DNA from 3 places in the Cellulomonas sp. ATA003 genome. Region 2 is predicted to be linked to each of the others. Evidence: riboswitches for the same ligand, from Rfam matches in the RefSeq annotation. Region 2 holds a riboswitch; each other region holds the start of a gene.
The links. Region 2 has a riboswitch for cyclic di-GMP ahead of REH70_RS11365 (hypothetical protein). Riboswitches for the same ligand answer to the same signal wherever they lie in the genome.
Positions count from the first base shown of each region.

Region 1: linked by a shared signal. The riboswitch ahead of REH70_RS15665 (DUF4214 domain-containing protein) and the one ahead of REH70_RS11365 (hypothetical protein) in region 2 are both predicted to bind cyclic di-GMP.
Region 3: linked by a shared signal. The riboswitch ahead of REH70_RS17890 (hypothetical protein) and the one ahead of REH70_RS11365 (hypothetical protein) in region 2 are both predicted to bind cyclic di-GMP.

Region 1 covers NZ_CP133990.1:3,142,092-3,149,698, reverse strand. The annotation lists gene REH70_RS15675 (sugar transferase) at 1-1,384, shown strand, start outside; gene REH70_RS15670 (DUF4214 domain-containing protein) at 1,568-2,836, opposite strand; gene REH70_RS15665 (DUF4214 domain-containing protein) at 2,881-3,282, opposite strand; cyclic di-GMP riboswitch class I at 3,298-3,372, opposite strand; gene REH70_RS15660 (right-handed parallel beta-helix repeat-containing protein) at 4,608-5,972, opposite strand; gene REH70_RS15655 (glycosyltransferase) at 6,278-7,177, shown strand; partial or broken gene REH70_RS15650 (glycosyltransferase family 2 protein) at 7,188-7,607, opposite strand, start outside.
Region 2 covers NZ_CP133990.1:2,287,894-2,295,500, reverse strand. The annotation lists gene REH70_RS11385 (polyprenyl synthetase family protein) at 1-401, opposite strand, end outside; gene REH70_RS11380 (DUF4192 family protein) at 719-2,428, shown strand; gene REH70_RS11375 (RNA polymerase sigma factor) at 2,557-4,143, shown strand; gene REH70_RS11370 (hypothetical protein) at 4,299-4,547, opposite strand; cyclic di-GMP riboswitch class I at 4,852-4,926, shown strand; gene REH70_RS11365 (hypothetical protein) at 4,944-5,144, shown strand; gene REH70_RS11360 (hypothetical protein) at 5,308-5,565, opposite strand; gene REH70_RS11355 (DNA topoisomerase IV subunit B) at 5,708-7,607, shown strand, end outside.
Region 3 covers NZ_CP133990.1:3,605,952-3,613,558, reverse strand. The annotation lists partial or broken gene REH70_RS20930 (glycosyltransferase family 2 protein) at 1-112, opposite strand, end outside; gene REH70_RS17895 (hypothetical protein) at 109-1,296, opposite strand; gene REH70_RS17890 (hypothetical protein) at 1,695-2,741, opposite strand; cyclic di-GMP riboswitch class I at 2,990-3,064, opposite strand; gene REH70_RS17885 (alpha/beta fold hydrolase) at 3,172-3,999, opposite strand; gene REH70_RS17880 (ATP-dependent DNA ligase) at 4,017-5,084, opposite strand; gene REH70_RS17875 (hypothetical protein) at 5,151-5,360, opposite strand; gene REH70_RS17870 (glycosyltransferase) at 5,347-6,363, opposite strand; gene REH70_RS17865 (lipopolysaccharide biosynthesis protein) at 6,425-7,607, opposite strand, start outside.

The DNA.
Region 1 (7,607 bases), 850 kb from region 2:
GCGTCGGTGGAAGATCGTGGCGCGCGGCTACGTCCGCAGCACGGTCCTGCTCGACGGTCTCGTCGCGGCCCTGGTGGGCGCCGCCCTCCTCGTCCCGCTGACCGGTGCTCCTGCGGCCGCGACCGCGTGGGCGCTCGTCGGTGCGCTCTTCTTCGTGCTCATGGTCGCCGTGTTCCGCGGCTACGACGCGGACAACATGGGTGACGGTCCGGCCGAGTTCCAAGCCGTGCTGCGCGGCGGTGCCCTGGTCGGGATCGCCCTCATGGCAGCCGCCTTCAGCTTCGAGGTCGATATCCCGCGGACCGTCGTGTTCGCCGGGGTCCCCGCGCTCGTGGCCACCGCGAGCCTCGCCCGCTACGGGCACCGCCACCACCTGCACCACCGGCGCAGCGCCGGCGAGGCCATGATGCGCACCCTCGTGGTGGGCGAGCCGAGCGCCGTCGAGCAGGTCGTCGGCGAGCTCTCGATCGCACCCCACCACGGCTACCAGGTCACCGGCGTGTGCCTGCCGTCGCTCGACAACGCGGTGCCGATGGGCGGGCACCCCGTCATGGGCGCCATCTCCGACCTCCCCCAGGTCGTGGTGGACAACGCGATCGACGTCGTCATCGTCGCCGGCCACTACCTCAGCGGCAGCGCCCTGCGCCGGCTGTCCTGGGCGCTGGGTCGCACCCCGGCGCAGCTCGTCGTGGCCCCGGACCTCGTCGAGGTCACCGGCCCGCGCCTGTCGGTGCGGCCCACCGCCGGCCTGTCGCTGCTCGAGGTCGAGATCGGCGCGCCGCGCCGCCGCCTCGTCGCCAAGACGGTCCTCGACCGGACCGCCGCGTCCCTGGGCCTGCTGGTGCTGTCCCCGCTGATCGGCGCGGCCGCCCTCGCGGTGAAGCTGACGTCCGAGGGGCCCGCGTTCTACAAGCAGACCCGGGTCGGCGTCGACGGCTCGACGTTCACCATCTGGAAGCTGCGCAGCATGTACCTCGACGCCGACGCGCGCCGGGACCAGCTGCTCAAGGACAACGAGGGCCAGGGCCTGCTGTTCAAGATGCGTCAGGACCCGCGCGTCACGCCGGTCGGCCGCCTCCTGCGCCGGTACTCCATCGACGAGCTGCCGCAGCTGTTCAACGTCGTGCGCGGCGACATGTCCCTCGTCGGTCCGCGCCCGCCGCTGGTCGCCGAGGTGGAGGCGTACCCCGACATGGTCCAGCGTCGGCTGCACGTGAAGCCGGGCCTCACCGGCCTGTGGCAGGTCAGCGGCCGCTCCGACCTGAGCTGGGACGAGGCGGTGCGCCTCGACCTGCGGTACGTCGACAACTGGTCGGTCACGATGGACCTCATGATCCTGTGGAAGACGGGTCGCGCGGTGTTCGCGGGGTCCGGGGCGTACTGAGCACAGACGCACCCTGGTACGGCGGAAGGGCCGGGCACGCTCGCTGAGCGTGCCCGGCCCTTCTGCGGTGTCGAGCTGTGGTCGGGACTTCCGCTTCGCCAATCCCCGGTCGCGAGCGGGTTGGACGACGCAGAACTGATGGTCGTGCGCGGCGAGGACGCCGGACGCCCCCGGGCTGCGACGTCAGCGCTTGATCATCTTGATCGGGCGGGCGTCGGTGTAGAGGTTGCGGGCGAAGGCGATGGGTGAGGTGGCCGGGTAGAGGATGGCGCAGTTGAACTTGGTGGTGGTGCCGAAGGTGTTGTCGGTGATGGCGATGCCCTGGAGGGGGCCGCGGGTCTTCTCGGCGATGTTGAGGGTGCAGCCGCCGTTGTCTGCCCAGTTCTTGGTGTAGGCGAGGTTGGCGACGGGGGCGCGGTCCTGGGTGATCTGCAGGGCGGCGTTGGTGGCGTCGGTCATGGTGTTGCCGGTGAGGGTGATGTTGCGGCCGCCCTGGACCTGGACGTTGTCGTCGTGGCTGCCGTTGGGGTGCTGGGGGTCGTTGGTGAAGTGGAGGTTGTCGTGGAGCCAGGAGGACTCGACGGTGACGTTGTCTCCGGTGATGTGGATCTGGTCGATGACGTTGTGGATGTTGGAGCGCTTGACGGTGAAGTTCGCGCCGGTGATGCCGTTGATCCAGGGAGTGGGGTCGGCGGCGTAGAGCTCGCTGTCCTGAACGGTGAAGCGGTAGGCGCCGAGGTTGTTGTTGATGAGCGAGGTGCTCGAGGTCACGGGGCGACCGCGGATGATGGAGCGGCTGATGGTGACGTCCTGCGCCTTGATGTAGACCAGCCCCCGGACGTCCATCGCGTCGATGACGGCGCCGGGCGTGGTGACGTGCAGGTCCCCGTGGTGGACCTTGAGCGTGGTCCCCGCAGGCACACCCGTGTTGTTCGCGCCGGGCCGAGCTGGCGGCCCAGCGGTCCGTGGTGGCGGCGCGGGGACGTGGAGGGGCGGTGTAACCACTGCAGAGGCTGGTGCGGTTTTCGCAGCGGGTGGGGCAGTGACGGGCGACGTTGAGGCCGATGCCTCCACCGACGTGCTCGGAGCAGACCGAGTCGCTGCTCCGTAGTACTCGGCGCTGGAGACGATCCCGCCGATGACCACTTCGAGTCGCGTGCCCTGCTGGATGGCGCCCACCCAGTGAGCGCGCCCAACGGGATCGCTGGGCCGGCCGAGGAGAGCCTGGTAGTGCACATCGATGGCCGTCCCGAGGTGCTCCGTGGAGAGCAGGAAGCCCGTCGCGACCGCGCCGGGCGATGCTCCACGGCGCAGCGCATCCGTCCAGCCGCGGACCTCGGCGTCACCGGGGGTGCGGCCGAGCACGTCGCGGTAGAGCCGGAGGACCCAGGCGCTGTCGGTCCCGCCGGCCCGGTGGTAGTACTCCTCGGAGGCGACGAAGCCGGCTTCCATCGCCTGGATGGTCGTGCCGGCGTGCATCTGTGCGAGCCAGTGTGTCAGGCCGACGCGGTCAGGGTGCGGCCGAGATACGAACGGTATGCGTCCGTCACGAGGCCCGTGCGGTACTCGGTGCTCGAGGTTATGGCGTTCGCGACGGCCACACGAGGCACCCCCTGGCGGAGCGCCGTCGTCCATGTCGCCAGCCCGCCGTCGTCGGGAGCACGCTCGAAGAGATGCTGGTAGACGTTGCGGACGTAGCTGCTCGTCACGGCGGCCGACGGGACCGCGGTGGTCGTCACGGCACCTGTCGCCAGTGCGGTGGCGGAGGTCGTCAGCGGCCCGGCAAGCGTGACCCAGGCCAGGCAGGCGCAGGCGATGGATCGCGCAATGCGCCGCTCTCGTCGCGGGGGCAGCTTTCGCCGCGCAGGGTTCGTGGGGCTGGCCGTGGGGTGCAGCACGGGAGATCTCCATCGTTCGGTGGCCTGGCGGACCGCGTGGGTCCCATGGCTTTGCGTCCCTGCCTCGCGACAGGTTTGCCTTTTCGTGGACGCCGATCCCATCGGCGGTGGAGGCCCGGCTCTGAGGGGTGCACGACGGGGTGTACGGCGAGTCATGCGGCACTCGCCGGGTCCCCCGCGTACGACGAGGGATCGTGGCGGCGCAGAGCGCCCGGCCGGGCGTCCGGGGTGTGCGCACCCGGCTTCTTTCAGCGGCCCGGATCCAGTTGGGGCGAGAGCGGGACCAGGTGCCGGCTCGGTGGCCGGCGCGACTCCGCGGTGTCTCAGTCGGCTCGTTGTCGGGCGTCGGTGCCGGTGGATGTTGACCACTGGTGCGGGCTGCGCCGTAGCGTCCCGCACCACGAACCCGAGCACGTCGGTGGCGCCCCCCACGCTTGCGTCGGTGTGCGCGACGCTGATGGTGCCCGGGCGTCTAACCCAGCTTGACGATCGCAGTGTTGCGAGCGCACACGTCCGAAGACGCTGTCAGTGTGGCCGTCGAGCGGCATGCAGCGGCGACCCTCGTCGAGGGCAAGGTCGACCGGAGGAGCGCCTGGTACCCGCAACCGTCGTCGGCAGGCGCGGCAGCGACGTAGTGACCGTTGACCTCGACCACTCACCGTGCCGGTCCCGGCGTTGTTGGGAAGAGCCCAACGCGCCGAAACTCAACTTGACGACGGCCGTCACCAGGCGGCTGGGTCCGGGAGCGAGTGCGGCGCGAAGGTGCGGCGCATGCGGCGAGCGACTGGTCCGCCGGGCACGCGAACACGTGAATGCGGAATCCGCGCTCGACGACGTCATGGGGCGGTTGCAGCGGTCGCACCGACAGGCGCACGCGGCAGTACGACGATTGCCACAAGTTGGCTCAAGAGGGAGACGTGGGAGACAGCCCGTACAGGGAGCACCGGGCAGGACAGTGAGCCGCGGCTCGGCCGCGTCGCTCACCATGAACCCGTGGACGTCGGCGCACACACGCAGCGGGTCGGCAATGAATGTGCGGTCCAGGTGACGGCCAAGGGCCAGGACATCACGCTCCATCCGCGCGTCCGTCTCGGACCTGTTCACCGAAGGCGTGACTTCACCGGCACGCACCGGACCTCGGGGCGACATTCTGACAATAGGACAAGGCCGCGCCCCAGAGGAGCGCGACCGGAAGTTGAAGATGACCCACCGGCGCGGCATAGACGCATCACTGGTGGGGAAGCCGGAAGACCCGGCTCCCCACCAGCGGCCGCGAGCCTCAGCCACACGAAGTGCGAGGTGTCGTCGCACGCGGCTACGGCGGCTCAGGCCGTGCGTGGCACCGACTTGCCGTTGTCGAACACGTTCCGCTGCATGGTCAGCGGATACGTAGCCGGCACCTTGACGCCGCAGTTCGGGTAGCGGGCGTTTCGACCGAAGACGTTGTCGGTGAGCAGAACCTTCGTCGGTGCGGACTTCATCTTCTTGATGTTCGCCACGCAGGCACCGCCGTCGAGCCAGTTGCCCGCCACGGTGAGGTTGGCGACAGCTCCGCTGTCCTGCGTCACCATGAGGGCGGCGTTGTACGCGCCGCTGATGCTGTTGCCGCGCAGCGTCACGTTCGAGCCTCGTTGGATCTGCACGCTGTCATCGTGACTGGGCTTCCCGCCCCACCTCGGGTCCTTCGTGAAATGTGCGTTGTCGTGCAGCCAGGAGTCCTCGACGAGGACGTTGTTCCCGTAGATGTGGACCGAGTCGATGACGTTCGAGATGTCGAGCCGGCGGGCGGTGATGTTCATGCCGTGCAGCCCGTCGATGTAAGGCGAGGCCTTCACCGGAGCCAACTCGCTGTCCTCGATCGTCAGGCTGTACGCGTTCGACCTGACCGCGACCAAGGCGATGGAACCATCCGGTGTCCGGCCACGGATGATCGAGTTCTTGATCGTCACCTTCGGTGCTCGCACATCGACGAACCCACGGATGTCCAAGCCCGAGATGACGGTGCCCGCCTTCGTGATCACGAGGTCACCGTCGTGCCGCTTCAGGCTCACCCCTGCGGGGACGCCGGTGTTGCTGCCGTTCGGCCTCGTGCTGGTCGAGGGCGCGGCCACCGTTGTCTTTGCCGTCGCCGGCCGCGATCCCACGGAGACCGTCCGGCACGCGAAGGCCTTCTTGCTGCCGGCCCCGACGTTCCCTGCGGTGACGCAGACGTCGTGCGTGCCGGCTGTCGCGGGGACCACGGTGGAGAAGCCACGAGCGGTGCCGGCTGCGGAGTAGACGCGCGCGACGTCGGCTCGCTGAGTGTTCGCCTTGACCTGGGTCGTCTTCCCGCCGGCTGCGATGCTGACCGTGACCGCCGCGGTGGTGTCCGGGTCCCATGCCCAGCCGGTGATCCGGATACCCCCGTCGGTGGCGACCACCTTGTCGACGTTGCCGATCGGTGTGCCCGAGGCCGCCTGCGCCGTGACGGCAGAGGTGAGCACGAGGGCGACGGTGGCGAGGCCGAGGGCGAGGCTGCGCGGCAGGGCGTGGGCGATCGTTCGAGTACGCAAGAGAGCTCCGAGTCCGGTCCAGGTGGGCGCCAGCCGCATCGACGTGGTGATCGATAACGTTTTGGTTACGCCGGCCGCGGGACCGTAGCCCACTACCGCACGTGAAGCCAAGCCGCCCGGGGGCAGGGTGGTTTTCACCCGCTGATCGAGCGGGGTTCACCCGCTCGGCCGGTTGGCGGTGTGGCATCCGGGGTGGCTGCACGGTGGGACGGCGTCGCTTCGCAGGTGAAGGCGGGTTGGCGGTGTGGCCCGCCGCAGCTCCGGCGCGGCCGCGGTGCTGAATCAGGAGGCGGTGCCGGGAGGAGCGTCGCTGGCCGTCGTTGTGAGACATATCACGTCACCGTCGCCCGGTGACAGGCGACGGTTCTCCCGACGCGCCGAGGGGCTGGGGCCGCCGGTGGCGCTCGGCGGCGCTCCGCGGCGGCGCCTGTAGGGTCAGGGCTATGCCTGGAGCACTGTCCGAGTCGGATCGCTTCCCGGGGGTCTCCACGGTGTTCGTGGTCGTGCCTGCGCACGACGAGGAGCGGGTGGTGCAGCGCGGCGTCCGTGCGCTCCTGGCGGACCCGTCGTCCGATGCGCACGTGCTGGTCGTGGCGAACGGCTGCACGGATGCCACGGCAGAACGGGTCCGCGAGCTGCGCGATCCTCGGGTCAGCGTGCTCGAGCTGGCGGAGGGTGGCAAGGCACGCGCGGTGCGGGCGGGTCTCAGCCGGAGCGGGACGGCCCAGGTTGTCGCCGTCGTCGATGCAGACGTGGTGCTTGACGACCGTGTGCTGCCGGGGCTCGTGCACGCCCTGGCGGGTGACGAGCCGCGGATCGCGGCACCGTCGCTCGCGCTGGAGCTCGACGGCTGTTCCCCGCTGGTACGTCGCTACTACCGGGCGTGGGGGCGCGAGCCGCACGTGCGCACGGACGACATCGGCGCCCGCGGCATATACGCGGTCAACCGCGCAGGCCTGGAGCGGGTCGCGAGCATGCCGGACGTGATCGCCGACGACGGCTGGGCTCGAGCTCGCTTCGCGCCGCACGAACGGGTCGTGAGTGCCGGCACGTCTACCGTTCGTCCAGCGCAGACGCTCCGGGCCCAGGTCGCGCGGAGAGCGCGTGTGCTGGCCGGCAATCGGGAGCTCCGTGAGGTCCTGCCTCTGTCCGAGCGCCCGGCGCCGCGGGTCAGCACCGGGGTCGGTCCCCAGCGCACGTTCGGGGAGCGGCTGAGGGAGGACGGTGCCGGTGACACCGCGGCTTGGTACGCCGTCGAGGTCCCGGCGCGACTCCTCACTGCCTGGCGCCGCAAACGCGGCCGTTCGACACCGTGGGCGCGCGACACGACCACGCGACGGTAGGTCGCTGCGGTCATCGGCCGACGAGCAGGATCCGTATCCCCGCCATCGTGCCGCGGACGACCGGGACGACCGTGGTGAGCGGACGACGCAGCACAGCACGCCTCCCGTCGCGCAGGAGGACGCGGCGGGCGTAGGACGGGGTGGACCGCAACCACCCTCGCGCGTCTCGACGATCCACGTTGCGGCGAGCGAAGAGCAGACGGTTGCGGCAGTTGTAGTAGAGGTACAAGGGCGACTTGACCTGCCCCTGCGTGCCGCCGACCTGGTGCACGGCGTCGAGGTCGGCGCGGACCACGAGGCCTCCACCCAGCAGCTGGCACCGGTGGCTCAGCTCGATGTCCTCCCAGTACATGAAGTACTCCTCCGCCAAGCCGCCGAGGACCTGCCACAGGTCGACGGACAGCGCCAGACACGCCCCGCTCAGCCACGG
Region 2 (7,607 bases):
AAGCGGTCGTGGCTACCCGACCACCCCGAGCGCTCGTGCAGCGCCGCGAAGGTGCGATGGGCCGCGGGCAGCCCGCGACGGGTGTCGGAGTCGTCCATGACGTCGTCGTGGAAGAGGGCCGCCGCCTGGAAGAGCTCCAGGGCCGCACCCACGCGCAGGACGGCGTCCGCCTCCGGCGTGCCGCTGCGGCCGCCGTGCGCCCGGAACGACCAGTAGCAGAACGCCGCGCGCAGCCGCTTCCCGCCGGAGAGCATCTGGGTCACCGCGTCGGTGAGCACGGCGCTGTCCGGACCCAGGGTGGTCAGGACGACCCGCTCGGCGGACACGTACTGGGCCAGGAGGGCGTCGACCCGTGGTCGGACCTCCTCGACGTCGACCAGGGCGGCGGCGGTTCGGATCACGCGGGCAGCCTACGCAGCACGGGTCCTCCCGTTGCCCGCACCCGCCCGCCGACGGTCGCGGTCCGCACGTCGTGACGGTCCGCGCGCCCGTGCGCCGGGGAGGTCCTCCTCGACGGACGGGCGGCGCCGAGGTCCCGTGCCGGTGGTGTGCCGGTGGTGTGCCGGTGGTGTGCCCGGTGGTGCACCCCGGTGGTGCCCGGTGACCCGCCCGGTGCTCGGGCCGGTGTCCCGCCCCCAGGCAGGGCGCCTGCGCGGGTGTCCACACCAGCGACAGGTGGCGGCCGGTCGTGGTGCGACGCCGCGGTTGCCTGTAGCCCATGGACGCCACCACGATCCGGGTCCGCGAGCCTCGCGAGCTGCTCGCACTGCTTCCCTACCAGCTCGGGTTCCGACCCGAGCGCAGTGCGGTCGCCGTCGCCCTCAGGCCACCGCGCGGACGCGTCGGCCTGATCGCCCGGGTCGACCTCGCCGACCTCGCCGACCCGGACCTCGGCCCGCAGCTGGCGCGGCGGCTGGTCACGCACCTCGTCGGCGACGGCGCGGCGAACGCGGTGCTCGTGGTGTACGCCGACGACGACCCGCGGGCCGTGGGCGCCGAGGCGTGCTCGCACGTCCGGTCGTCCGACGGTGCGACCGCCGAGGCGCCGGGGGAGACGCCGACCGCGGTCCAGGTGTTCCGCGCTGCCGCTGCCGCCTTCCTCGGCGACGTCGCGGTGTGGGTGGTCGCACCGTCGGGCTACCTCTCGCTGGACTGCGTGGACGCGGACTGCTGCCCGCCCGGTGGCCGGCCGCTGCGTGACCTGGAGTCGACCGAGGTGGGCGCCCACATGGTGCTCGCCGGCGCCATGGTCGCCGACTCCCGTGAAGCGCTGGTCCCGGACGTCCCCGCGTCCGCGGCGGCGCGCCGCAACGCCACCCGCGCCGCGGCGCGCCGCCTCGCGCGGCGCGTCGTCGCCGAGGAGCAGGGCCCGGCGGCCGTGGCACGGTGGCGCGGCGACGGCCTGCTGGCCTGGCGCCAGGAGGTCGACGAGGTGCGCCGGGGTGGGCGCGGACCGGACGCCGCCGCGCTCGGTCGCCTCGCGGCGGTCCTGGCGGACGTGCCCGTGCGCGACGCCGTGCTCCTCACGCTGGTCGCGGGGGCAGGCGACCTGCCGGAACGGTCCCTGCACCCGTCGGCAGCAGGACCGGGCGGTGTGGGCGTCGAGGTGGCCCAGGTGCTCGGTGCCGTGGTGAGCCCGCGCGACGGCGTGCCGCCCGACCCCGATCTGCACGTGCCGGCCGCGCGGGTCCTCGAGCTGGTCGTCAGCCATGCGGCCGGACCGTCCCGGGCGCCGGCGCTCACGCTGCTCGGCCTGCTCGCCTGGTGGAGCGGTGACGGGGCACGGGCCGGGGTCCTGCTCGACCGTGCGCTGGCCGTCGACCCGTCGTACCGGCTCGCCCACCTGCTCGGCGACGCGCTCGCCGCGGGGCTCGCGCCGGGGTGGGTCCGCACCCGCGGGGACGGACACCGCGCTGACGTCGTCCACCGCCTCCGGTACGGTCGGGGCGACGGCGGCCCATCGGCGGGCCGTCCGTGCGAGCGCAGCGGAGGACGTATGACCATCGTCGTCGGGTACCTGGCCACACGCGAGGGCCGTGCCGCGCTCGATGCGGCGATCGCCGAGGCGGAGCGACGCTCCACGCGGCTCCTCGTCGTGCTGAGCGGGCGGGTCGCGCCCGCCTCCGACGGGGCGGCGGCCGAGCAGGCGCGGCAGACGGAGGACCTGCGGGCGCTCCTGGACGGCACCGGGGTCCCGTACGACATCCGGGAGGTCTCCGAGGGTCGGGACGTCGCCGAGGACCTCATCAGTGCGGCCGAGGAGAACGCCGGCGTCCTCATCGTCATCGGCCTGCGCCGCCGCAGCCCGGTCGGCAAGCTCATCCTCGGGGTGAACGCGCAGCGCATCCTCCTCGACGCGCCGTGCCCCGTGCTCGCTGTCAAGCCGAGCGGGAATGGTGACCCGGACGCCGTCGTTAGGTCGGAGTAAGGAGCGCACGCGCGGCGCTCAAGCCCCCGATCGAGGCGCACGCCGACCCGCCGCGAGGGTCCTGGCCGGTACAATGAAGACGTACCCCGGGGCTCGACGTCCGAGCCTGCGCTGCCGAAAGGTTGTTCGTGTCATCCCTCTCCCCGAATCCTGCACTGCCGCGCGAGTTCGAGCACCCCGCACTCCAGGAGCTCGTGGCGCGTGGACGCACGCACGGCACCGTGGACGCCGAGGCGTTCCGTGTCGCCTGCGAGTCCGCGCAGGTCAATGACGCCAAGCGGCTGAAGGTCGTGCTGCGGGGCCTGGCCGCCACGGGTGTCACCGTCGCGGAGCCCGTGACCGCAACCGTCAAGGTGGCCGCCGCGACCACCACCGCCCGCAAGGGGACCAGCGCGACGGTCGACCCGGACGCCCCCGCACCCGCCCCGGCCAAGCGCCGTGCACCCGCCAAGAAGGCGGCCCCCGCCACGGACGACGACACGTCCGAGGCGAAGCCGGCGACGAAGCGGGCAGCCGCCCCGAAGGCCGCCGCGGCGAAGACCACGGCCGCCAAGGGGACGACGGCCAAGGCGACCGCAGCGAAGGCCGCCGCCGCGAAGAAGGCGAGCGAGGACGAGCCCGAGGCCGCCTCTGGTGACCTCGAGGACGTCGTCGTCGAGGACACCGCCGTGGTGGCCGACGACGCCGTCGTCGCCGAGGGCGCCCCGGCCGGCAAGACCGGCGACGAGCCCGAGGAGGGTGGTGCCTTCGTCTACTCCGACGCCGACGACGACGACGCCCCCGCCCAGCAGGTGGTCACCGCCGGCGCCACCGCGGACCCGGTCAAGGACTACCTCAAGCAGATCGGCAAGGTCGCGCTCCTCAACGCCGAGCAGGAGGTCGATCTCGCCAAGCGGATCGAGGCCGGCCTGTTCGCCGAGGAGCGGCTGAGCTCGGGCACCAAGCTCGAGCCCAAGATGCGGCGCGAGCTCGAGTGGATCGCCGGTGACGGACGCCGGGCCAAGAACCACCTGCTCGAGGCGAACCTCCGCCTCGTCGTCTCGCTCGCCAAGCGCTACACCGGCCGCGGGATGCTGTTCCTGGACCTGATCCAGGAAGGCAACCTCGGTCTGATCCGTGCGGTCGAGAAGTTCGACTACACCAAGGGCTACAAGTTCTCGACCTACGCCACCTGGTGGATCCGGCAGGCCATCACCCGGGCCATGGCCGACCAGGCGCGCACCATCCGCATCCCGGTGCACATGGTCGAGGTCATCAACAAGCTCGCGCGCGTGCAGCGGCAGATGCTCCAGGACCTGGGCCGGGAGCCCACGCCCGAGGAGCTCGCCAAGGAGCTCGACATGACGCCCGAGAAGGTCGTCGAGGTCCAGAAGTACGGCCGCGAGCCCATCTCGCTGCACACGCCGCTCGGTGAGGACGGGGACAGCGAGTTCGGTGACCTCATCGAGGACTCCGAGGCCGTCGTCCCGGCCGACGCCGTGAGCTTCACGCTCCTGCAGGAGCAGCTGCACCAGGTGCTCGACACGCTGTCCGAGCGCGAGGCCGGCGTCGTCTCGATGCGCTTCGGCCTCACGGACGGCCAGCCGAAGACCCTGGACGAGATCGGGAAGGTCTACGGGGTCACGCGCGAGCGGATCCGTCAGATCGAGTCCAAGACCATGTCGAAGCTGCGGCACCCGAGCCGCTCGCAGGTCCTGCGGGACTACCTGGACTGACGCCGGACGCCGACGTCGCCGTGGGCCGCGTACCGCCTCAGCCGAGGCCGGTGCGCGGCCCACGGTCGTCTCGTGGCGTACCGGGCCGGGGAGGGCCGGTGCGGGCGTGGCGGGGACACCCGCGCACGGGACGGGCGGCCGGCCGGGGTCGTCGGTCAGAGCGCGAGACGGCGCCGCGTGCGTGCGCGCCACCGCGGGGTGTGCCAGGCGTCGCGCGCGCGGACGAACCGGAGGTCGCCGGGGCGCGAGCGGCCGGCCGGGCGCTGCACGCGGTACTCGACCTCGAGCACGCCGTGCCCGACGTCGACCAGAGCCACCGTCACCGGACGGCCCCGCCGGGGGAGTCGGCGCCAGCGCAGGGCGCGCCCCTCGAGCGGTCCGTCCAGGCACAGGTACGTCGCCACGATGAAGTCCTCTCCGGCCGGCGTCGGCTGACGGGCACGATGGCCATTATCACGCGCCGGTGTGAACGGGGGATGTCAGCACCCGTTCGCGCGGGTGAAATCCGCCGTGAGGATACCCCGTGCGGCCGTGCGGCCCCCGTGCGCCCGCGCGCCCGTGCGCCCGTGCCCGTCGCGCCCGTGACCGGGCGCGACGGGCGCGACCGGCGGCACGGTCCCGCCGAGGCGCGGACCCGCCTCGGCGAGCGGGTGAAATGGCCCCGCACGGGGTGGACATGCCCGATTCGTGCGATACGTTCTGCGGTGTCAGCGAGAAGGGCAAACCCGTCGAGAGGCGGGGACGCAAAGCCACGGGACCCCTACGGTCAGCCGGGCCACCGAACGACAGGAGCAGACCCCATGTCCGACCCCATCCTCCCGCGGACCGACGCGGCCCGGGGCGACGTCCCCGCAGGCGAGCGCGGTGCGCACCTGACGATGTCGCCGACCGGTCCGCAGCGACCGGAGGCCGGTTCCGCGCTCGAGCGGCTCCTCAGCCGGCAGACGTTCGCGTCGGCGTCGGGCGGCCTGCTCGGCTTCGTGCCGGCACAGGTGCGCTGAGACCGGTCCGGCGCTCACCGTCCCCCTGCGCTGACCGACCTGCACGACACGAGGGCCGCACGACACGTCGGCCCGACAACGACATGAGGGCCCGACCATCCGGTCGGGCCCTCATGTCGTGCTGGCTGGTGCGGGTCGTCGACCCGTCCGCTACCGGTCCGCGTCAGCGGACCGCCCCGGCGCCGGCGCCGTGCTCCGCGAGGAGCCGGTCGGTCTCGTCCTGGACGTGGGTGGCCAGGGCCGTGAACTTCGGGGCGTGCTCTCGGGCGTGGTGGGCGCAGAACAGCAGCTCGCCGCTCGGCATCACCACGCGGACATAGGCCTGGGCGTTGCAGCGGTCGCAACGGTCTGCCGCGGTCAGGGGTTCGGTCGTCGTCGTTGCAGTCACAAGAACATGTAACCACCCGCTGCCCGTGAGCATGCCGTCAGGACCCCCGTATTCGCTCACCGCGAAGCCCGGTCCACCCGACCGGTCCTGTGCCGGACCGGCGCCACCGCCCGGACCGGCGCGCCGCGCCCGCCCCGCCACGGTGCGGTGACGCCAGCGATTAGGCTGGGGCCTCGTGTCGACCGCCTCCGCTGAGTCCAGCTACACCGCCCGGCACCTCTCCGTCCTCGAGGGCCTGGAGGCGGTGCGCAAGCGTCCCGGGATGTACATCGGCTCGACCGACTCCCGCGGGCTCATGCACTGCCTGTGGGAGATCATCGACAACTCCGTCGACGAGGCGCTCGCCGGGCACTGCTCGATCATCGACGTGATCCTGCACGAGGACCAGTCCGTCGAGGTCCGCGACGACGGCCGCGGGATCCCGGTCGACGCGGAGCCCAAGACCGGCCTCAGCGGCGTCGAGGTCGTGTTCACCAAGCTCCACGCCGGCGGCAAGTTCGGCGGCGGCTCCTACGCCGCCTCCGGCGGTCTGCACGGCGTGGGCTCGAGCGTCGTCAACGCGCTCTCCGCCCGTCTCGACGTCGAGGTCGACCGTGGCGGCAGGACGCACCGGATGACCTTCCACCGCGGGGAGCCCGGGGTGTTCGACGACGGCGTCGCCGGCCCCCGGCCCGACGCCCCGTTCACGCCGTTCGTGGACAACTCCGAGCTCGCCGTCGTGGGCAAGGTGCCCAAGGCGCGCACCGGCACCCGGGTGCGCTACTGGGCCGACCGGCAGGTCTTCCCCAAGACCGCGGTGTTCTCCTACGACGAGCTCGTCACCCGCGCCCGCCAGACGACGTTCCTCGTCCCCGGGTTGGCGATCACCGTGCGCGACGAGCGCCGCCTGCCGGGCACCCCCGGTGCGGACGGCCCGCACGAGGAGTCCTTCGTCCACCACGGCGGGACCCGCGACTTCGTGGAGTTCCTCGCCCCGGACGCACCGGTGACCGACACCTGGAAGCTGACCGGGACGGGCTCGTTCACCGAGACGGTCCCCGTGCTGGACGAGCGCGGGCACCTCACCCCGCGCGAGGTCACCCGCGAGTGCGAGGTCGACATCGCACTGCGGTGGGGCACCGGGTACGAGACCGAGCTGCGCACGTTCGTCAACGTCATCGCGACGCCGAAGGGTGGGGCCCACCTGGCGGGCTTCGAGGCCGGGCTGCTGCGCACCGTGCGCAAGGCGGTCGACGCGAACGCGCGCCGGCTCAAGGTGTCCACGAAGGACAACGAGCGCATCGAGAAGGACGACGTCCTGGCCGGGCTGACCGCCGTGCTGACCGTCCGGCTCGCCGAGCCGCAGTTCGAGGGCCAGACCAAGGAGGTCCTCGGGACCGCGCCCGTGCGGGGCATCGTGGCCAAGGTCGTCGACACCGAGCTCGGGGGGCTGCTCACCTCCACCAAGCGGGACGAGAAGGCGCAGGCGAGCCTGCTGCTGGACAAGGTGGTCGCCGAGATGCGGGCGCGGATGAGCGCCCGCAAGCAGAAGGAGATCTCCCGGCGCAAGAACGCGCTCGAGTCGTCGTCCCTGCCCGCCAAGCTCGCGGACTGCCGCAGCGCCGACGTCAGCCGCAGCGAGCTGTTCATCGTCGAGGGCGACAGCGCGCTCGGGACCGCCAAGCTGGCCCGCAGCTCGGACTTCCAGGCGCTGCTGCCGATCCGCGGCAAGATCCTCAACGTCCAGAAGGCGTCCATCACGGACATGCTGAAGAACGCCGAGTGCGCCGCGATCATCCAGGTGATCGGCGCAGGGTCGGGGCGGTCGTTCGAGCTCGAGGCCGCGCGCTACGGGAAGATCGTGCTGATGACGGACGCCGACGTCGACGGCGCCCACATCCGCACGCTGCTGCTCACGCTGTTCTTCCGGTACATGCGTCCGCTCGTCGACGCCGGGCGGGTGTACGCCGCGGTGCCCCCGCTGCACCGGGTCGAGGTCATCGGCGCGGGGTCGCGCAAGAACGAGTACATCTACACGTACTCCGAGGCCGAGCTCACCGCGACGTTGAAGAAGCTCGAGCGGTCCGGCCGGCGCT
Region 3 (7,607 bases), 1.3 Mb from region 2:
GCACGACGACGACCTGGTCGGCGGACTGCGCCACGTAGGCCTCGATGAGCGATGGCAGGCGCTCGTGCCGACGGTACGAGGGGATGACGACCGAGATCAGAGGGCCGCTCACTTGTAGCCCGGAGACGTGTACTTCGTTCCCGCCACGTCAGACGGCACAACGTCTCCAGAAGCGGGCTTGCCGGACTGGACACCGTCCCATGTGCCGCGCAAGAACTGGCTGCGCGCGACGTTGCCCTGGGACGTCGATGCCCAGACGTTCTGTGTCGTCAGTGGCCACGTACCGCTCCGCCAGGCGAGGTACTTGCTTCCGGCCTGGCCGACAAGGTTGACGTTCCGCAAGTCCATCAGGTCGGGCAGCGGCCCGTACTGCTGGGGGGTGAGGAAGAAGCCCTGGTATGTGGTGTAGCCGGTCAGGCCGTCGACGCGCAGGACCTTGGGGCCGGCCCAGGTCTGGAGTACGTCGGCGTGGAAGCCGCTGCCGGAGCCGTGGACGGTGTCGACGCGGATGTTCTGGAGCTGGACGGTGGCGCCGTTGCGCTGGTCGAGGTTGATGCCTTCGGCCAGCGCGGCACCGGTGATCTTGAGGCCTTCGACGTGGATCGTGCCGGACTGCCCCTTGAGGTACAGGCCGCGGACGTCGTTGCCGTGGGTGCTGTTCTTGCTGATCTTGATCTCGCCGCCGATCAGGACGACGTTGCGGCCGCCGCCGATGATCAGACCGCCCTTGGCTTCGAGCGGGGTGCTGGGCATCTTGACGATGTAGTCCTGGCCGGCCTTGAGGATCAGGTCGCGGTTGGTGTTCGAGACGGTGATCGTTGTCGGGTTGGTGAGCTTCGGCGGGGCCCACGTCAGCGTGCGTGACGAGCTCGACACGGCCGGTGTGGGGGTGGGGGCCGGGGCCGGCTTGGGTGCCGGGGTCGCGGTGCCGGACGTGACGGTGGCGGTGCGGCAGGCGAAGGTGCGGTCCGCCCCAGGGCCGACGTTGACCACGGTGACGCAAACCTCGTGGCTGCCCTTGGGTAGCGGCACCACCGTCTTGTAGCCGGTGCGCGGGCCGAGATCGGGGTAGGCGCGGGGGACATCCGCGCGGGCGACGTCGGTGGTCAGGGTGCGGGTGCTGCCGGCGACGGCGACCTTGACGGTCACCGGCTTGGTCGTGTTGCGGTCAGCGGCCCAGCCGAAGACCTCGAGCCCACCGGTGACCGGAGTGACCCGGTCGAGATTGCCGACCGGCGACCCCGCCGGCGCGGCCTGCGCGGGTGCAGTCGCGGTAACGAGAAGTGCACCGGCCACAGCGGCGACGGCTAGGCGGCGGGCTAGCCCGGGCAGCGCAGTCGGTCGGCCGCTACGGGCATGACTCGAGCGTCTGGGGTGCACGTGGTTCTCCGTGTCGTTCGGTGGCCTGCTGCGAACGCACGGCCCGTGGCGTCACGTCCCTGTCGTGCAGGTCCGCGTGTCCTGTGGACTCGTGACACCGTAGGGGCACAGCCTGCGGCCCAGCAAGCGAAGTGACATACCTCACCTAGTGAACTCGCGCAAGGGCTGAATGGGTAAGCCGCGGGTGATTTGTGCTCGAGGTCGACGGTACGGGAGAACGATGAGCCGGAGGGAGAAGGGGCAGTAGTGCACCGCCGCCTCCTCCCTCGTGACCGCACCCAGCCGGCGGGCCCTATGCGACACCTGGCCGAAGATCAGCCGGTGTACCCCGGCGATGCGTAGCGCGTGCCAGCCATGCTGGACGGCACGATGTCGCCACTCGTCGGCACTCCCGACTGAGCGTTGGCCCAATCGCCGCGCAGGAATTGCGTACGCGGAACGCTGATCTGGGAAGTCGATGCCCAGACGTTCTGCAGCTTCAACGGCCAGGCACCGCCGTCACGCCAGGCGAGGTACTTGCTTCCGGCCTGGCCGACAAGGTTGACGTTCCGCAAGTCCATCAGGTCGGGCAGCGGCCCGTACTGCTGGGGGGTGAGGAAGAAGCCCTGGTATGTGGTGTAGCCGGTCAGGCCGTCGACGCGCAGGACCTTGGGGCCGGCCCAGGTCTGGAGTACGTCGGCGTGGAAGCCGCTGCCGGAGCCGTGGACGGTGTCGACGCGGATGTTCTGGAGCTGGACGGTGGCGCCGTTGCGCTGGTCGAGGTTGATGCCTTCGGCCAGCGCGGCACCGGTGATCTTGAGGCCTTCGACGTGGATCGTGCCGGACTGCCCCTTGAGGTACAGGCCGCGGACGTCGTTGCCGTGGGTGCTGTTCTTGCTGATCTTGATCTCGCCGCCGATCAGGACGACGTTGCGGCCGCCGCCGATGATCAGACCGCCCTTGGCTTCGAGCGGGGTGCTGGGCATCTTGACGATGTAGTCCTGGCCGGCCTTGAGGATCAGGTCGCGGTTGGTGTTCGAGACGGTGATCGTTGTCGGGTTGGTGAGCTTCGGCGGGGCCCACGTCAGCGTGCGTGACGAGCTCGACACGGCCGGTGTGGGGGTGGGGGCCGGGGCCGGCTTGGGTGCCGGGGTCGCGGTGCCGGACGTGACGGTGGCGGTGCGGCAGGCGAAGGTGCGGTCCGCCCCAGGGCCGACGTTGACCACGGTGACGCAAACCTCGTGGCTGCCCTTGGGTAGCGGCACCACCGTCTTGTAGCCGGTGCGCGGGCCGAGATCGGGGTAGGCGCGGGGGACATCCGCGCGGGCGACGTCGGTGGTCAGGGTGCGGGTGCTGCCGGCGACGGCGACCTTGACGGTCACCGGCTTGGTCGTGTTGCGGTCAGCGGCCCAGCCGAAGACCTCGAGCCCACCGGTGACCGGAGTGACCCGGTCGAGATTGCCGACCGGCGACCCCGCCGGCGCGGCCTGCGCGGCCGTTGCTCCTCCAATGAATGAGCCGGTGACGGCGAGCGTGGCGACGGCAGCAGCAACGCGACGCGCGAGCGGCGTGCGGAGGTTCGACGCCCTGGGGGCATGGTGAGTTCGGTGCACAGTGTTCTCCAGTGTCGTTCGGTGGCCCGGCTGACCCCGCGGGTCCCATGGCTTTGCGTCCCCGCCTCGCGACGGGTCTGCCCCTTCGTGGACACAGAGCCCATCGGCCTGCATCGGGTGAACTTGAGTGGCGAACGGGTGATCCGTCGGCCGGGCTGCTTGCGCGGACGACCGGACTGCCCTATTCGTCGGCCGGCCGCTACCCGCGCCGGACGGCGCTCAGCACCACCTCGGCCACCCGCTCGGGCACCTGCTCGGGCACCCAGTGGCCGATGTCGACGCCGACGGAGCGGAACGGGCCCCGCACGTAGCGACCGGTCGCCCGGACGGCGGTGGGGGAGAAGAACGGGTCCCGCCGTCCGTGCACGAGCGTCGTGGGGACCCGGATGACGCCCGCGGAGAACCCGCGGCCCAGCGGGATGGCCCGGTACCAGGCCAGGGCGGCGGTGAGGGCGCCCGGCTCGAGCATGCGACGCGTGTAGTGGTCGGCTCGCGACTCCTCGAGCCCGGACGTCACGAGCGCACGCCGTAGCCGGGCACCGTCGTCGGCGAGCAGGAGGCGCTCCGGCAGCCGCGGGAGCTGGAAGCCGGCCATGTACCAGGAGCGGAGCGCCTGGGTGCTGCGCGTCAGGCTGTGGACCGCGGCGGCCGGGTGCGGGGTCGACAGCGCCGTGAGCGACGCCGTCCGGTCCGCGCGGCGGCCGGCGAAGGCCCACGCGACCGCGCCTCCCCAGTCGTGCCCGACGACGTGCGCCCGCTCGACCCCGGCGGCGTCCAGCAGCGCGACGACGTCGTCGACCGTCTCGCGCAGCGTGTACGGCGAGCGCCCCGCGGGCCGGGCGCCGGGAGAGTAGCCCCGCTGGTCCGGGGCGAGCACCCGCAGGCCCTCGGCGGTGAGCAGGGGCGTCAGCGCGTCGTAGGCGCCGGCGTCCTGGGGGAAGCCGTGCAGGCAGACGACGACGGGCCCGTCGGCGGGGCCCGAGTCGCGGACGTCGAAGGTCAGACCGGAGCGGCGGAAGGTGTCCACGACGCCATCGTGGGCCGTCAGCCGCCGGAGAGCACGTCCGCGAGGTCGAACCGCACCGGCACGTCGAGCTGGGCGTAGGTGCAGCTCTCCGGGTCGCGGTCCGGGCGCCACCGCACGAACTGGGCGGTGTGGCGGAAGCGAGCGCCCTCCATGTGGTCGTACTTGACCTCGACCACGCGTTCGGGACGCAGCGGCGTGAAGCTCAGGTCCTTGCCGCTGTTCCACCGGCTGGTCTCGGCCTCGCGCGGGGTGCGGGTGCCGCTCGCCTGCGCGGCCGCGGTCCACGGGTGGTCGGCCGCGTCGGTCACCCAGGGCTGCAGCTCGGCGAACAGCTCGGCGCGGCGAGCCATGGTGAAGGCGCTGGTGACGCCGACCGAGGCGAGCGTGCCGTCGTCGTCGTACAGGCCGAGGAGCAGCGAGCCGACGGCGTCGTCGGCGGACTTGTGGGTCCGGTAGCCGGCGACCACGCAGTCCACCGTGCGCTCGTGCTTGATCTTCGTCATCACGCGCTTGTCGGGCTGGTAGGTGAGGTCCCCCCGCTTGGCGACCACGCCGTCCAGGCCCGCACCCTCGAACACCTCGAACCACCGCTGGGCGACCTCGAGGTCGTCGGTGGCGGGCGTGAGGTAGACACCGGGTCCCCCGCCGGGGACGTGCTGCTCGAGGAGCGCGCGCCGCTCGGTGTACGGGCGGGCCGTGAGGTCCTCGTCGCCCAGCGCGAGCAGGTCGAACACGACGAGGACGGCCGGCGTCTCCAGGGCGAGGAGCTGCACCCGGGACTTCGCCGGGTGTATCCGCTGCAGCAGCGCCTCGAAGTCCAGGCCGGTCGCCGCGGTGTTGGCCACGACCACCTCGCCGTCGACGACGCACCGCTCCGGCAGCTGCGCCAGCGCGGCGTCGACGACCTCGGGGAAGTAGCGCGTGATCGGCTTGGTGTTGCGGCTGCCGATCTCCACCTCGTCGCCGTCCCGGAAGACGATGGCGCGGAACCCGTCCCACTTGGGCTCGTAGACCTGGCCGGGCGGGATGGCCCCGACCGACTTGGCGAGCATCGGCGCGACGGGGGGCATCACTGGCAGGTCCATGGCGCCCAGTGTGATCGTCAGGGCGTGCAGCAGCCACCCTGTCCCGGGTGGGGATAGGGCGGCGGCTCAGCCGCGTCGACCGGACCGTAGCCGCGCCGCGCGCCCTCCACGGTCGTGCGCCACCTGTGTCAGGACGCCCATCGTCTCCTGCGCGGTGCGGCTGTCGTCGAGATGGGCGCGAGCCCACACCTGACCCTCGAGCATCGCGGCCCGCAGCCGTCCTGGGGCCCGCAGGTGCGCCGCGACAGCGTCCGCCAGCGCGTCAACGTCGTCCACCGGCACGAGGTCCCCGTACCGCCCCCGTCCAGAAGGTGCCGCGGACCGGACACGCAGTCGGCCGCGATGGTGGGCGCCCCGACCACCATGGCCTCGGCCAGCGTGAGGGTGACCCCTCCCACCGGCTCGGGAGGCAATACAGGTCGGCTGCCGCCATCACGGCGACCGGGTTGTCGACGAACCCGGGCAGGTGCACGCTGCCGGCCACGCCGAGGTCGGCCGCGAGGGCTTCTAGTGCAGCACGCTCCTCTCCTTCACCCAGGATAACGAGGCGGTGCGGAAGGCCGGCGGCGAGCACCCGGGCATGGGCCTCGACGAGGACGTCGAAGCCCTTCTGCTGCGTGAGGCGACCCACGGCGACGACCAGGGGACCCTCGCCCGCAGCGAGTGCCGGGACGCCGGCGCGGGCGGCCGTGGTCACGGCGTCAACGTCGATCCCGTTCAGCGCCACCGAGACCCGGTCCGCGCGGACCCCGAGGTACTCGACCGACGGGACAAGGCCCGGCGAGACGCAGACGACCTGGTCGGCGGACGTAATTGACCACCGCAGCAACCCGTGCAGCCGTCGGCTCTCGTACTGCTCCATGGCGGCACCGGGGTCGGACTGGACGAGCACGACGAACGGTCGCCGCACTATCCGGGTGGCGATCCGCGCGAGCAGCAGGCCGAAGCCGATTTCCCGTCCCGCGATGACCACGTCGGCCCGTCGCGCGTGCCCCAGCATGCGGACGAAGCCCAAGACCAGCGCCCACCGCAGGCGCAGCTCACGCGTCGCCGTCGGGTAGACCGGCCGCACGCCGACGGGCGGGGTCACACCTGCACCGGCCGGCCGCTGGAGGAGGTAAAGCACCACGCGTGCCGACGTCTGCTGCCACCGGGCGACCAGCCGGACAAAGACCCGGGTCGCCCCGTCCTCGTAGAGGCGGCGGTCGACGGCCAGGACCCTGACGCTCTGCGTCGCGTCCTCGGCTCGTACGGGGCGCACGCCGTCTGCAGTGCTCACGAGGCGACCACGCGGGTACGCCGCGCCAGGATGTCGCGCCCCATGCGGACGGCCTCGAGCACTACGGAGCGTGCCACGACCAGGGCCGTGAGCGTGTAGACGACACCACCGAGCCCGAGCGCGAGTGCGACGTACGCCACGCCGTCGAGCTCGAGCAGCGCCTGGGCGCCGACGACGGCTCCGGCGGCCACACCGCCGGCGAGGAACACGCAGGCCGTCCCAGTGGCTGCGCGGAGGGGACGCCCAGTAGGTGACGCACGACGAGCATGCGCACCGGGACGCTCAGCGCCACAGTGGCGCCGATGGCTGCGGCCAGGACCTCCAGGTCACTATGGAAGACGAACACGACACCGAGGTGTACCACGACGAAGATGAGGACGACCTTCAGCTCGGCACCCGGGTGCCCGGTCGCGAGGAGGACGGACCGGTCGAAGTCCGTGACCGCCTGCAGGAGAGCAGACAGGGCGAGCACGGAGGCGACGGTCGTGGTCGGCGCCCACTGGTCACCGAACACCGCCGGCACCACGTCCTCGCTCACCAGGGCGAGTGCCACGAGCGACGGCACGAGCACGAGCGCGCTGAGGGCGCGCGCGGTCGCGAGTGCTCGGCCGAGCCGCTCGGGCGCCTCCTGCAGCCGCGCAAACACTGGGTGCGCCACGGAGCCAACGACGGACGAGATCACATCGACGACGACGTTCACCAGCCGGCCGGCGACCGTCCAGTAGCCGACGGCGACCGCGTTGACGAGCGCTCCGATGATGAACACCTCGCCCTGCGTGCGAGCTTGGGGCGCAAGCAGCACGAGCAGCGACTTGCTGCCGTACGCGACCATCGGACGGATCTCACTCCGGTCGAACGTCAAACGTGGCCTGAAGTCGCTGGCCCACCACAGAGCCGCGAACGACACCACCCCACGGACGAGTGTCTGGCCGACCAGCGCCCACACCCCCGCACCTGCCAGCGCCAGCCCGATGGCGGCGGCAACGGACAGGAGGGCTGCGAGGATCTGCCGCAGAGCCAACTCTTTGAATCGTAGATCGCGAGCTAGAAGGACTGCAGGCACGGTGGAGACGCCAGCGATCAAAAGGGCCACGGCGAGCGCTGGCAGCACCTCGCGGAGCTGAGGAGTATCGAGCCAGCCGCTGGCGGGGCCGGCGAGGGCCGCGACGACGAGCGCGAGCATGAGCGCGAGCGCCGACGTCAGGTAGAACGCCGTGTTCGTGACCGCGGGGGTCAGCCGCTGC